DNA from 4 places in the Roseateles sp. GW823-FHT07B05 genome. Region 4 is predicted to be linked to each of the others. Evidence: predicted binding sites of a transcription regulator. Region 4 holds the regulator's gene; each other region holds the start of a gene.
The links. Region 4 encodes sigma-54, which starts transcription at its own class of promoters, with help from an activator protein. Its sites were predicted from a motif close to TGGCANGNAANCTGCTTT; they were not measured.
Positions count from the first base shown of each region.

Region 1: a site for sigma-54 is predicted at 1,432-1,449, ahead of AC1Q7O_RS19415 (PEP-CTERM sorting domain-containing protein). Genes of this name have one in related genera too.
Region 2: a site for sigma-54 is predicted at 1,625-1,642, ahead of AC1Q7O_RS06435 (ammonium transporter). Genes of this name have one in related genera too.
Region 3: a site for sigma-54 is predicted at 1,891-1,908, ahead of AC1Q7O_RS08405 (pilin). Genes of this name have one in related genera too.

Region 1 is NZ_JBXAGX010000009.1:155,035-158,205, reverse strand. It holds gene AC1Q7O_RS19420 (glycosyltransferase) at 1-348, opposite strand, end outside; gene AC1Q7O_RS19415 (PEP-CTERM sorting domain-containing protein) at 419-1,381, opposite strand; gene AC1Q7O_RS19410 (symmetrical bis(5'-nucleosyl)-tetraphosphatase) at 1,553-2,377, shown strand; tRNA gene AC1Q7O_RS19405 (tRNA-Ser) at 2,407-2,496, shown strand; gene AC1Q7O_RS19400 (cation diffusion facilitator family transporter) at 2,618-3,171, shown strand, end outside.
Region 2 is NZ_JBXAGX010000002.1:487,926-491,096, forward strand. It holds gene AC1Q7O_RS06430 (riboflavin synthase subunit alpha) at 1-298, opposite strand, end outside; gene AC1Q7O_RS06435 (ammonium transporter) at 347-1,552, opposite strand; gene AC1Q7O_RS06440 (Spx/MgsR family RNA polymerase-binding regulatory protein) at 1,697-2,059, opposite strand; gene AC1Q7O_RS06445 (leucyl/phenylalanyl-tRNA--protein transferase) at 2,084-2,815, shown strand; gene AC1Q7O_RS06450 (arginyltransferase) at 2,812-3,171, shown strand, end outside.
Region 3 is NZ_JBXAGX010000003.1:55,275-58,445, forward strand. It holds gene AC1Q7O_RS08400 (hypothetical protein) at 1-1,292, opposite strand, end outside; gene AC1Q7O_RS08405 (pilin) at 1,378-1,845, opposite strand; gene AC1Q7O_RS08410 (3',5'-cyclic-nucleotide phosphodiesterase) at 2,088-2,873, opposite strand; gene AC1Q7O_RS08415 (FHA domain-containing protein) at 3,065-3,171, opposite strand, start outside.
Region 4 is NZ_JBXAGX010000003.1:163,765-166,935, reverse strand. It holds gene lptB (LPS export ABC transporter ATP-binding protein) at 1-644, shown strand, start outside; gene AC1Q7O_RS08910 (RNA polymerase factor sigma-54) at 799-2,292, shown strand; gene AC1Q7O_RS08905 (AraC family transcriptional regulator) at 2,356-3,171, opposite strand, start outside.

The sequences.
Region 1 (3,171 bases), on a different contig from region 4:
GGCCGTGGGCGCGTAGTCGAACAGCAGTGCATCCACCTGCAGCGCGGCCAGCATGTTGCGCCAGGCGCGGCAGATGCCCAGCAGCGCCGGCGGGTCCAGGAAACCCACGCCCATCAGCAGCTCGGGCAGGCTGAGCGGGTCCGGCAGGTTCATGACGCGGCCCATCCACAGCGGCGCCTGGTACCACTTGAAGCCATGCGGCCCCAGCAGGCGCTCGGCCTCCACCAGCTCGCGGATGATGAACACGACCTCGTGGCCGCGCTGCTGCAGCGCCCGGGCCACCGGGATCATGCGTCCCAGGTGGCCGTAGGCGCCGCCCAGTTCCCAGATGAATGCGTAGCGAGCCATGGCGCGCGAGTCTAGGGTCGAAAGAAAAGCGGCACCCGCAGGTGCCGCTCGCCAAGGGACGCGGGCGCCGTCAGCCGGCGGAACCGCCGCCGCGTCGGCGTCGGCTCACCAGCAGCCCGCCACCGGCCGCGGCCAGCAGGGCCAGGCTGCCCGGCTCGGGCAGGTCCACCGCCTCGGCGGTCAGCAGGAAGTCGGCGTTGACGAAAGGCTCGTTGCCATTGAACGGGTCGCCGGAGCGGGCGATGCCGTTGTAGCTCACGCAGGGCCCGTTGGACTGCTCGCCGCCTTCGGCATTGCGGGCATAGCCACCGTAGTTGCAGTTGCCGGAGCTCTCCGCGCCGTCGATGTACTGCCCGCTGACTGTCGAGACAATGTCGTAGTCGATGGTGATGGTCTCGCCTGCCGCCACCAGGCCCATGTCCACCGAGTAGGCACCGCCGGCACCCCACACCGAGTTGGAATCCGCGGCCGCGCAGCTGGCCCAGGCGCCCAGCGCGCCGATGTCGCTCTCGGAGCAGTTGACCGTGGCGCCGACCTGCGTGATCAGCGTGTCGCCCTGGCTGACGACGCTGCCGTTGCGGCGGATCTGCAGGCGCAGGTTGGCCGAGCCATTGCCCGTGCCCCACAGCGCCACTTCGCCGCCGTCCAGGTTGAAGCTGAAGTTCAGCGCGATGGCGCTGCCGGACGTGTTCGTGTAGGTGCCGCTGTAGAGCGCGCTGGTCTTCGCGTAGAAGTCCAGGCCTTGGCCGGAAGCACGGGCGCCGAAGTACGTCGGGCTGCTCGTGAAGCCATACGTGTGGAAGAAGACGCTGGAGGTGCCCGAGTCCTTGCTGAAGTAGAAGTCACCGCCACTGGGAGGCGCGGTGAAGCCGGTATCGGCGATGGCATCGGCCTCGGCCGCGCCGTCCAGCGCGTAGACGGCGGTCAGCGAGATGGAGGGATCGGCGGCGGCGGGCAGCGCCACGCCGGCGCAGGCCGCGGCGACCAGCAGGCTCAGCAGCCTGGCGCGCGGTGCGGGGTTGTCGTTGTACATGGGGTCTCCAAGATGAAACAGGTCCAGGCACCAGCCTGGGGTGGACCTCTTTCGCAATATTCAAGCCACGCTGAATTTCCATTTCAGAACAAGCACTTGGAGATCGCTTTCGGAACTTATTCGCACTTGTGTCAGAAATCCCGACATCCCTAGTCCATTTAGCATGACGGCATGAACTACCTCATCGGCGACGTGCAGGGCTGCTGCGACGCGCTGGACCGCCTGCTGTCCCGCATCGATTTCTCGCCATCGCGGGACCGGCTCTGGCTGCTGGGCGACCTCGTCAACCGCGGCCCGCAGTCGCTGGCCACGCTGCGCCGGCTGCAGGCGCTGGACGGCGCTGCCACCTGCCTGCTGGGCAACCACGACCTGCACCTGCTCGCCGTGGCGCACGGCGCGCGACAGGAACACCGCAGCGACACGCTGGCGCCCGTGCTGCAGGCCCCCGACCGCGACGCGCTGCTGGTCTGGCTGCGCCAGCAGCGGCTGGCTGTGTTCGAGGCCGGCTGGCTGATGGTGCACGCCGGCGTCGTGCCGCAGTGGAGCCGCGACGACACGCTGGCCGCCGCCGCCGAGGTGGAGGCCGTGCTGCGCGGCCCGGCCCTGCCCGACTTTCTGCACGCCATGTACGGCAACGAGCCGGCCCGCTGGGATGCCGGCCTGACAGGCAACGCGCGGCTGCGCGTCACCGTCAACGCGCTGACGCGGTTGCGCTTCTGCACCGCCGACGGCGACATGGACCTGAAGACCAAGGACGGCGCCGGCGCCGCACCCGCCGGCTACCTGCCCTGGTTCGACGTGCCCGGCCGGCGCACCGCCGACACCCCCATCGCGTTCGGCCACTGGTCCACGCTGGGCCTGCTGGACCGGCCGACGCTGCTGGGGCTGGACACCGGCTGCATCTGGGGCGGCCGGCTGACGGCTGCGCGCATCGACGGCACGTCGCGCGAGATCCTCCAGGTGGACTGCGAACAGGCGCAGAAGCCCGGCGGCTGAGCCGGCACCCGTAGAATGCGCAGCCTTCCGGAAGCGTGGGAGAGTGGTTTAATCCAACGGTCTTGAAAACCGTCGAAGGTGTGAGCCTTCCGTGAGTTCGAATCTCACCGCTTCCGCCAGTTGCCCGCGAGTGTCTCGGGACCGCGACTGACCGCCGGCTAAGCACCGAGTCCAACGGCCCCACGGGGCCGTTTTTCTTTGTCTTCGCCGCGGCAGTGTGGCGCCAACAACGATTCGCACGTGACCCCCTACCCGCCCGCCAGCGATGACTCCGAGGCCTCCGAGCACACGCAGGCCGAGCGTGCCGCGGCCGCCTCGCGCAGCACCTGGGTCAGCGTGATCGTCAACCTGGTGCTCACCACCGTGCAGATCGTGGCTGGCGTGCTGACCAAGTCGCAGGCACTGGTGGCGGACGGCGTGCATTCGCTGTCCGACCTCGTCGCCGACTTCGTCGTGCTGCTGGCCAACCACCACAGCCAGAAAGACGCCGACGCGGACCACCCCTACGGCCACCACCGCTACGAGACGGCCGCCTCGCTGGTGCTGGGCCTGCTACTGCTGGGCGTGGGCCTGGGCATGCTGTGGACGGCCGCCGTCAAGCTGGAGCAGCCCGACGCCATTCCCCAGGTGCACATGGCCGCGCTGTGGGTGGCACTGGGTGCGCTGACGGCCAAGGAGCTGCTGTTCCGCTACATGCTGGCCGTGGCCAAGCGGGTCAAGTCCGGCATGCTGGTGGCCAACGCCTGGCATGCGCGCTCCGACGCCGCGTCATCGCTGGTGGTCGGCCTGGGCAT
Region 2 (3,171 bases), on a different contig from region 4:
GCGGATGGCCGCCGATCTCGGCGCCGTCCTTGGCCGCGCGCTCGACGTTCAGACCCGAGCCGACGCGCAAGCCCCCCAGCGTCGTCAGCTTCATCGTCTGGCCCATCACGTCGAACAGCGCGACGTCGGGCGACGGCCGCTCGGTGACGGTCAGGCAGACGCCGTCGCAGGACACGCTGGCACCGATGGCCAGCTCGTCGTCGAAGCCCGCCGGCAGCTTCAGCGCCAGCGTGTGCAGCCCCTCGCGGGCGTCAATCGATTCGACATGGGCGACGCCCTGGACGATGCCTGTGAACATGATGAAAAAAGGCCCCGAGTGGGGCCGTTTTGATGCGTTGCAGCCAGCTTACCAGCTGACCTCGCGGTCCGGCGTCGAGCCGATCTTGTGGATGGACAGGTCCGCTCCCTCGAACTCCTGCTCGGCGTCCAGCCGCAGGCCGACGACCTTGCGGATGACCCCGTAGACGACGAAGCCGCCCGCCAGCGCCCAGGCCACGCCGCCCAGCGTGCCCAGCAGCTGCGCACCGAAGCTCACGCCGCCCAGGCCGCCCAGCGCGTGCTGGCCGAACACGCCGCAGGCGATGCCGCCCCAGGCGCCGCACAGGCCGTGCAGCGGCCACACACCCAGCACGTCGTCGATCTTCCAGCGGTTCTGCGTGAGGGTGAAGAACTGCACGAACAGCCAGCCAGCGACGCCGCCCGTCACCAGCGCGCCCAGCGGGTGCATCACGTCGGAGCCGGCGCAGACGGCCACCAGCCCGGCCAGCGGGCCGTTGTACGCAAAGCCGGGGTCGTTGCGGCCCAGCAGCACGGCCACCAGCGTGCCGCCGGCCATGGCCATCAGCGAGTTGACGGCGACGAGGCCGGACATCTTGTCCAGCGTCTGCGCGCTCATCACGTTGAAGCCGAACCAGCCCACCGTCAGCACCCAGGCGCCTAAAGCGAGGAACGGGATGCTGGACGGCGGGTGCGCACTCATCGCACCGTCCTTGCGGTAGCGGTTCAGCCGCGGGCCCAGCAGCAGCACGGCGGCCAGGCCGATCCAGCCGCCCACGGCGTGCACGACGACGCTGCCGGCAAAGTCGTGGAACTCGGCGCCCGTGGCGGCCTTCAGCCAGGCCTGGATGCCGAACGCCTGGTTCCACGCGATGCCCTCGAAGAACGGGTAGACGAAGCCGACGATGACCGACGTGGCCGCCAGTTGCGGGCCGAAGCGGGCCCGCTCGGCAATGCCGCCCGACACGATGGCCGGAATGGCCGCCGCGAACGTCAGCAGGAAGAAGAACTTGACCAGCTCGTAGCCGTTCTTCTGCGTCAGTTGCTCGGCACCGACGAAGAAGTGCGTGCCATAGGCGACGAGGTAGCCGACGAGGAAGTAGGCCAGCGTGGACACGGCGAAGTCCACGAGGATCTTGACCAGCGCATTGACCTGGTTCTTCTTGCGCACGGTGCCCAGCTCCAGGAAGGCAAAGCCCGCGTGCATGGCCAGCACCATGATGGCGCCCAGCAGGATGAAGAGCGCATCCGCGCCCTGCTTGATCGATGACTCCAACGCTGTCTCCTGTGTCGGTTCCCGGCTCCAGGCTTGGGCAACGCGCACCAAGCCGAACAAAACCGCACCGAAACAGCAAGTTCAATGCCCAGTCTTGATGCATGCGCATCGCCGGGCACGGGCGCCACAGCGGCGCCGGAAGTTCTACTTTGGTGCGCCTACCGCACCTTCTTCGAACATTGATGCACTGAATCCGAGCGTCCAGCGGCCATCCGCCCAGCGCACGACCGGCCGCTTGATGACGCTGGGTTCCGCCAGCATCAGCGCCGCGGCGGCGGCGTCGTCAACGACGGCGGCCTTGGCGGCGGCGTCCAGCTTGCGCCAGGTCGTGCCGGCGCGGTTGACGAGCTTGTCGCGGCCGAAGGCAGCCAGCCAAGCGGGCAGCAACTCGGCCGGCACGCCCTGCTTCTTGAAGTCATGGAAGGCGACTTCCAGGCCCCGCTCGGCCAGCCAGACGCGGGCCTTCTTGACGGTGTCGCAGTTGGGGATGCCATAGACGGTGATCATGGCGGCGACCGTACCATGCGCGGCATGATCGACTGGCTGGACGACGCTTCCCTCGACTTCCCGCCCAGCCACCGCGCGCTGGGCCCCGACACCGACGCGCCCGGCCTGCTCGCCGCCGGCGGCACACTGACGCCGGAGCGCCTGGCCGCAGCCTACCGCCGAGGCGTCTTCCCCTGGTACGGCCCCGGCCAGCCGCCGCTGTGGTGGGCGCCCGACCCGCGCATGGTGCTGAAGACGGCGGACTTCAAGCTCTCGCGCTCGCTGCGCAAGACCGTGCAGCGCTTCGCCGCCACGCCCGGCTGCGAGATCCGCGTCGACTTCGACCGCGCCGCCGTGCTCAAGGCCTGCGCCAGCGTGCCGCGCGAGGGCCAGAACGGCACCTGGATCGTGCCGGCACTGCAGGCCGCCTACCTCTCCTGGCCGGCCATGCACAGCGTAGAGACGTGGGTGGACGGCGAACTCGTCGGTGGCCTCTACGGCGTCAACCTGGGCACCATGTTCTACGGCGAATCCATGTTCATGCGCCGCACCGACGCGTCCAAGATCGCCTTGTGCGCCCTCATCTGCCTGTGCCGCGAGTTCGGCATCCCGTGGATAGACTGCCAGCAGAACACCGGCCACCTCGCGTCACTGGGCGCCGCCGAAGTGCCGCGCCCCGTGTTCGAAGCCCACCTCGCCACCCATGTCGGTGACGCCGCCCCCGGGCCCTGGACCTATCATCCGGACCACTGGCACCGGCTTCTCGATTCGAAGTGACCCACCCCAAAGAACTGCCCCTCGCGCAGATCCAGTTCTACGCCACGGCCGCCTACCCGTGCAGCTACGTGGCGGGCCGCCAGGCGCGCTCGCAGGTCGCCACGCCCAGCCACCTGATCCACGCGGACGCCTACTCCAACCTCGTCGCCGCCGGTTTTCGCCGCAGCGGGTTGTTCACCTACCGCCCCTATTGCGACCAGTGCCGCGCCTGCATCGCGCTGCGCGTGCCGGTGGACCGTTTCGAGCCCAACCGCAGCCAGAAGCGTGCGTGGAAGGCGCACCGCCAGCTGAACGCCAAGGTCATGCGGCTGGGCTACTCACCCGAGCATTACGCGCTGTACCTGCGCTACCAGGCC
Region 3 (3,171 bases), 110 kb from region 4:
GCGACAGCCGGAAAAGCTGCGAGCTTGAAGAGGCCGTCGCCCCACAGCGTCGATGGCGATTGCCAGCTCAGCTGTCGCAGCTGACCGTCGAGCTGCTGCGCCGACAGGCCCAGCGCACACAAGGCGATGCAGCCGCACGCTAGATGCACGGTGGTGCGGGAGGCACTGCGCACACGCCAGGCCACGAGGGAGGCGAGCGCCCACAGGGACAGTGTTGCAACGCCATGGTCTGTGCCGATGTGGGCGTTCAGCAGCGCCAGTGCCAGCGCGCAGGCGCTGACCGGCCACAGCCCGCCGTGCTGCCAGAGGCGGGCGAGCAGCCACGGCGCCAGCGCCATGGCGAGCAGATGCGCCACCCAGTGCGCTCGCCACAGCTGCAGTTGCGTGAGCAGGACGATGTGCAGGCCGTCGACGCAGAGCGCCGTCAGGCCGATGAAGGCGACCGTGATCAACACCACGGCGTAGATCAGACGGGTGCCGGCGTCTGCCGGACGCAGCCGGGTGGCCGCGAGCAGCACGGCCAGGTCCAGCACGACGGTGAGGTGGTCCTGCAGCGTCCAGTTGGCGAGCAGGACCTGGCGGTTGCCCGTCTCCACGAGCGCCCACCAGTACGGGTCGTAGACCTTGAGCAGGCCAATCCACGGGGGAATGCCCGCGAAGCCCGCGAGCAGCGCCACGGGAATGCCGGCCAGCAGCCACCACCAGCGACGGTCGGCCTCGGCGAGGTGGCACCAGCTGATGGCCATGACGGGCAGCGCCATCAGCGGATGGAACAGCGCCGCCAGCAGCTGCAAGCCCACCACGGCGCGCCACTTGCCCGCCAGCAGAGCCACGAGGCTCCACAGCAGTGCGGGCTCCGCAAAGCTGCGTGCCGTGACGAAGGGCTCGCCATAGCTGAACACCCAGGTGCCGCCGTAGGTTGGCGACATGACGGCAAAGGCCAGCAGTCCCCACAGCGGCAACGGCCCGGTCGGCTCGAAGCGGCGCAGCAGCGCCAGCATCGCGCCCAGCATGAGCGCCCAGCCGACCAGCAGCACGGCGACATGGGTGCCCATCTGGCCCAGGTGCGCGTAGAGCGGCACCGTCAGGTGCGAATAGATCGAGTAGCGATCCTGCGAGCCGCCGGCGAAGAAGACGTCCTGGGCGAGGCCCGGCACGCGCGAGTTCAGCAGCGCCTGCCCGAAGTACAAGATGCCGTCATGCCGTAGCCCCTGGTAGGGATGGGCCAGCAGCATCCAGGCCGCGATGGCGATCAGCGCGGCCAGGGTGGTGAGACGGTGCTTGAGGGGCATTCGCAGGGAAGGTAGACGAAAAGAAAGGGGCCGAAGCCCCTTGTCTTGGTCAGTGCCGCCGGGGCGGCACCTTGAAACGTCATGCTTAGCTGCTGACGTTGTTCTTCTCCAGCGATTCCTTGATCACCGTGTCGGTGATGCTGGTAGTCGTCTTCCAGATAACGGCGTTGCCGACGATTTGGTCCACGTCGAAAACGATCTTCTCGTTCTCGGTGCCCGCGCCGATATTGTTCAGAGTGATCGTGATTTTTCCGTTGGTGACGGAGTCCAGCGACTTGACTTCCTTCGTGCCCTTGAAGTCGCCAGTCGCCATGATGCCGTTGGTGCCAGCGTCGCAGCCAGTCTTGTCACCGCCCTTTTCCTGAATGCACAGGGCAACGGCGGACTTCAGCGAGTCAGCGACCGTCAGGGCGTTTGCCGCCTTGGCGCGCGTCGTGTACGTGCGGTACTGCGGCAGTGCCACTGCGGCCAGGATGCCGATGATGGCCACGACGATCATCAGTTCGATCAGGGTGAAGCCCTTCTGGGCTTGGGTGCGAGCTTTCAGTTGCATGTCTGTTCTCCAGCGAGAGTGGTTGGGAGGTGGGCAGATCCCATGAATGCAGGGGGCGTGCCAGCTTTTTGTGGGGGGTGATCCGTGCAAAAGCACACGTCCGAAGGCCTTGCGGGCCCGCTTCTGACAAAAATCGTCACTTCCAGGTGACGCGTTTTGTCGCTTGACGGCCGGCGGGCAAGAAACGTCAGACAGCAAAAACGGCGCCGAGGCGCCGTTCGTGTTTCACCGCTAACGTCCAGTTACAGAACCATCTCCTGCCCCGCCTGCAGCGCGCTGATGCGGTGCGGGCTGGTGAGGGCCTGCACGCCGGCCATGACGGCATCCATCTCGCCGGGCTTGATGTGCGTGATGCGCACGTCCACGCTGCCGGCGAGCTGCGCCAGCTCCCGGCCGAGCTCGGTCGGGCACAGGTGCTGGCTGACGTGGGCCAGCTCGATCTCGTCGTCGCTGAAGGCCGTCTCGATGACCAGGTGGGACAGGCGCAGCTGCGCCAGCCGCTGCCACAGCGCCGGGTTGGGCCCGGTGTCACCGGTGAAGACCCAGTGCGCATGGCCGCCGGCCGCGCCGCCGTCGACGGCGAAACCCACCGCCGGCACCGTGTGTGCGGCCGACAGCACCTCGATGGCGCGGCCGCCCAGGTCCAGCCGGTCGCCGACCTGGAAGGGGTGCAGGCTCAGCACCGGCGCCTCGCGGCTGGGCAGGCGTGTGAAGTCGGGCCAGATGGCGCCATTGAAGATGTGCTGCTGCAGCGCCGCCAGCGTCTGCGGCAGCGCGTGCACCTGGATGGGCGGGCGGCCGGCGGCCGCGCGCAGGCGCAGCACGGCGTCGGCTAGCAGCGGGATGCCCAGCACATGGTCCAGGTGGGAGTGCGTCAGCAGGATGTGGTCGATGGCGGCCAGGGCATCCAGCGGCAGGTCGCCCACGCCGGTGCCGGCGTCGATGAGGACATCGTCGTCCAGCAGGAAGGCGGTGGTCTTGTAGCCGGCGGCGATGGCGCCGGAGCAGCCCAGGACGCGGATGTTCATGCGATGCGTTGGCTCGGGATCGGGGGCCTCGCGCCTGGCGAGGTGGAGCCAAGAATGTACGCACCCGCCCCGGGGGGCGAACGGTCGGAATACCGAGTTGGGGGCATCCCGGCCGTGAGGAAATCACACGCCGGCGACTCCCGCCGGTCCGGCGCTGCCGGGCGGCTGGAAGTGCCCCTTTCGAGGGCGTGTCAGCCTTGGATGAACTGCATCTGCGTGCCGGCCAGCTCGATCAGGTCGCCGCTGCGCAGTGCAATCGATTCGCCCGTCAGCGGGATGCCGTTGACGCTGGGGCGCT
Region 4 (3,171 bases):
GCCTGCTGGGCCCCAACGGCGCCGGCAAGACGACCAGCTTCTACATGATCGTGGGCCTGGTGCGCTCCGACGCCGGCGTCATCCGCATCGACGGCGCCGAGGTGCAGCGCCAGCCCATCCACGCCCGCGCGCGGCTGGGCCTCTCCTACCTGCCGCAGGAAGCCTCCATCTTCCGCAAGCTGACGGTCGAGCAGAACATCCGCGCGGTGCTGGAGCTGCAGCAGGACGAGCGCGGCAAGGCGCTGTCCAAGGGCCGCATCGACGAGCTGCTGAACGGCCTGCTGCACGACCTGTCCATCGACGGCCTGCGTGACAGCCCGGCGCCGGCACTGTCGGGCGGCGAGCGCCGCCGCGTCGAGATCGCCCGGGCGCTGGCCACGCAGCCGCGTTTCATCCTGCTGGACGAGCCGTTCGCCGGCGTGGACCCCATCGCCGTGCTGGAGATCCAGCGCATCATCGGCTTCCTGAAGGCCCGCGGCATCGGCGTGCTCATCACGGACCACAACGTCCGCGAGACGCTGGGCATCTGCGACCGCGCCTACATCATCAGCGAGGGTGCCGTGCTGGCCGAAGGCACGCCGGACGAGATCGTCGCCAACGCCGATGTGCGGAAGGTGTACCTCGGCGAGCATTTCCGGATGTAGGGATGGTGAGCCCCTCGCCCATCCTCGCGGCGCTGAACGCGCGCGATTCCGGTCGGTCCCCCGAGGGGACGGCGATGCTCACGGCATTGAGCCGCTCGCACATCGCCTGCGGGCCGGCTTGGGAGCGGCCCGGCGCCGGTCCGCGGGTCACACCATGAAACAGACCCTCCAGGTCCGCCTCAGTCAGCACTTGGCGCTGACGCCCCAGTTGCAGCAGTCCATCCGGCTGCTGCAGCTGTCGACGCTGGAGCTGCACCAGGAGGTCGAGCAGATGCTGGCCGCCAACCCGCTGCTGGAGGCCGAGGAAGAGTTCACCGTCAGCGCGCCGGAGCTGGCCACCAATGCGCCGGCCGAGGCCGGCACGGAGGCGTCGGCCGGGGAGTCCGAGGGCGGGGAGTCTGCCGAGCTCAGCGGCGAGGACTTCGGCGGCACCGAGCGCGAGGACTGGGAGAACGGCACCGAGCGCGACGACTTCGACGGCATCCGTGAGCTGCCCAGCAGCAGCCCGTCCAGCGGCGACGACGACGGCGAGCGCGAGAGCCAGGAGTCCGCCGAGACGACGCTGGCCGAGCACCTGGCACAGCAGCTGGCCGGCCTGAGCCTGTCGGCCGCCGACCGCGCGGCGCTGCACGTCGTCATCGAGTCGCTGAACGAGGACGGCTACCTCGAAGACCCGCTGGAGGACATCGCCACCGCGCTGGCCGGCGACGACCCCGAGGACCGCGACGAGCTGCTGGACCACCTGCGCATCGCGCTGCGCCTGCTGCAGAGCCTGGACCCGGCCGGCATCGGCGCGCGCGACCTGTCCGAATGCCTGGTGCTGCAGCTGCGCGCCCGGCCCAAGAGCCCGGCGCAGGCCATCGCCCTGCTGATCTGCAAGAGTCATCTGGAGCTGCTGGCCCGCCGCGACATGCGCCGGCTGATGGCCGAGACCGGCGCCGACGAGGCCTTGCTGCGCGAGGCGCAAGGCCTCATCACGCGGCTGGAGCCCAAGCCGGGCCGCCGCTTCGCGCAAAGCGCGGCTGCGGCCATCGTGCCCGACGTCATCGTGCGCAAGGTGGGCCGCGAGTTCCGCGTCATGCTGAACCCCGAGGTGGCACCCAAGCTGCGCATCAACGAGCTGTACGCGAACGCGCTGCGCGCCACGCGCGGCGGCATCAGCAACTCGCCGCTGGGCGGGCAGCTGCAGGAGGCGCGCTGGTTCATCAAGAACATCCAGCAGCGCTTCGACACCATCCTGCGCGTCAGCCAGGCCATCGTGGAGCGCCAGCGCGGCTTCTTCACGCACGGCGAGCTGGCCATGAAGCCGCTGGTGCTGCGCGAAATCGCCGACGAGCTGGGCCTGCACGAGTCCACCATCTCGCGCGTGACGACGGCCAAGTACATGGCCACGTCCTGGGGCACCTTCGAGCTGAAGTACTTCTTCGGCTCGGGGCTGAGCACCGAGGCCGGCGGCGAGGCGTCCAGCACCGCGGTGCGCGCGCTGATCAAGCAGTTCGTCGCGGCCGAGGACATCAAGAAGCCGCTGTCCGACAGCGCGCTCGCGGCGATGCTGGAGGAACAGGGCATCCAGTGCGCCCGCCGCACGGTGGCCAAGTACCGCGAAGGCATGAAGATCGCGCCGGCGAATCTGCGCAAGGCGTTGTGAACGAGGCGCTGGCCTTGCTCCAGTCGCTGCGCGAGATGTCGGTGCGGCGGCTCTCCTGACCGCTCAATCCTGCGGCAGCTCCGCCTTGCGCCACTCCCGCGGCGACTGCCCCGTGTGCGCGCGGAACGCGCGTGACAGCGCCGCCTCGCCGCCGTAGCCCACGTCCATCGCGATGTGCTTGAGCGAGCGGCCCTCGCGCAGCCCTTTCTGCGCCAGACCGATGCGCCAGCGCTGCAGGTAGACGCCCGGCGTACAGCCGACGACATCGCGGAAGCTGTTGGCGAACACGGTGCGCGACATGCCCGCCGCCGCCGCCAGCTCCTCCAGCGGCCAGTCGCGCTGCGGCGCCTCGTGCATGGCCACCAGCGCGCCGCGCAGCTTCGGGTGCGACAGCCCGGCCAGCATGCCGGACTCGACCCGGCCCTGCGCCATCAGCTCGCGCAGCACCCAGATCAGCAGCACCTCGAACAGCCGGTCCAGCATCAGCTGGCGGCCGCAATACGTCGCCTCGGCCTCGGCGAACAGCTGCGCCAGCACCGGCGCGCAGCCGGGCACCGACGCCAGCGGCAGGCACACCCAGGCCGGCAGCGCCGCGGCGATGGGATGGCCGGCACCGCCGTCGAAGGCCATGTGGGCGCACAGGAACTCGGCACCGCACGCCGGGTCCGTCACGAAGCGGTGGGCCAGCGGGCGCGGGTAGAGCAGCAGGCTGGGCTCGGTGATGCGCAGCGGCTCGGGCACGCCGTCATGGTGGACGGCCACATCGCCCGACCGGATCAGGTGCAGCTGGCCGCGCCCGGCCTGTGGCACCAGGCTGTTGACGCCGCACAGCGCGCCGGTCTGGAAGGTCTCGGCGCGCACGGCGAAGTGCGTGAACAG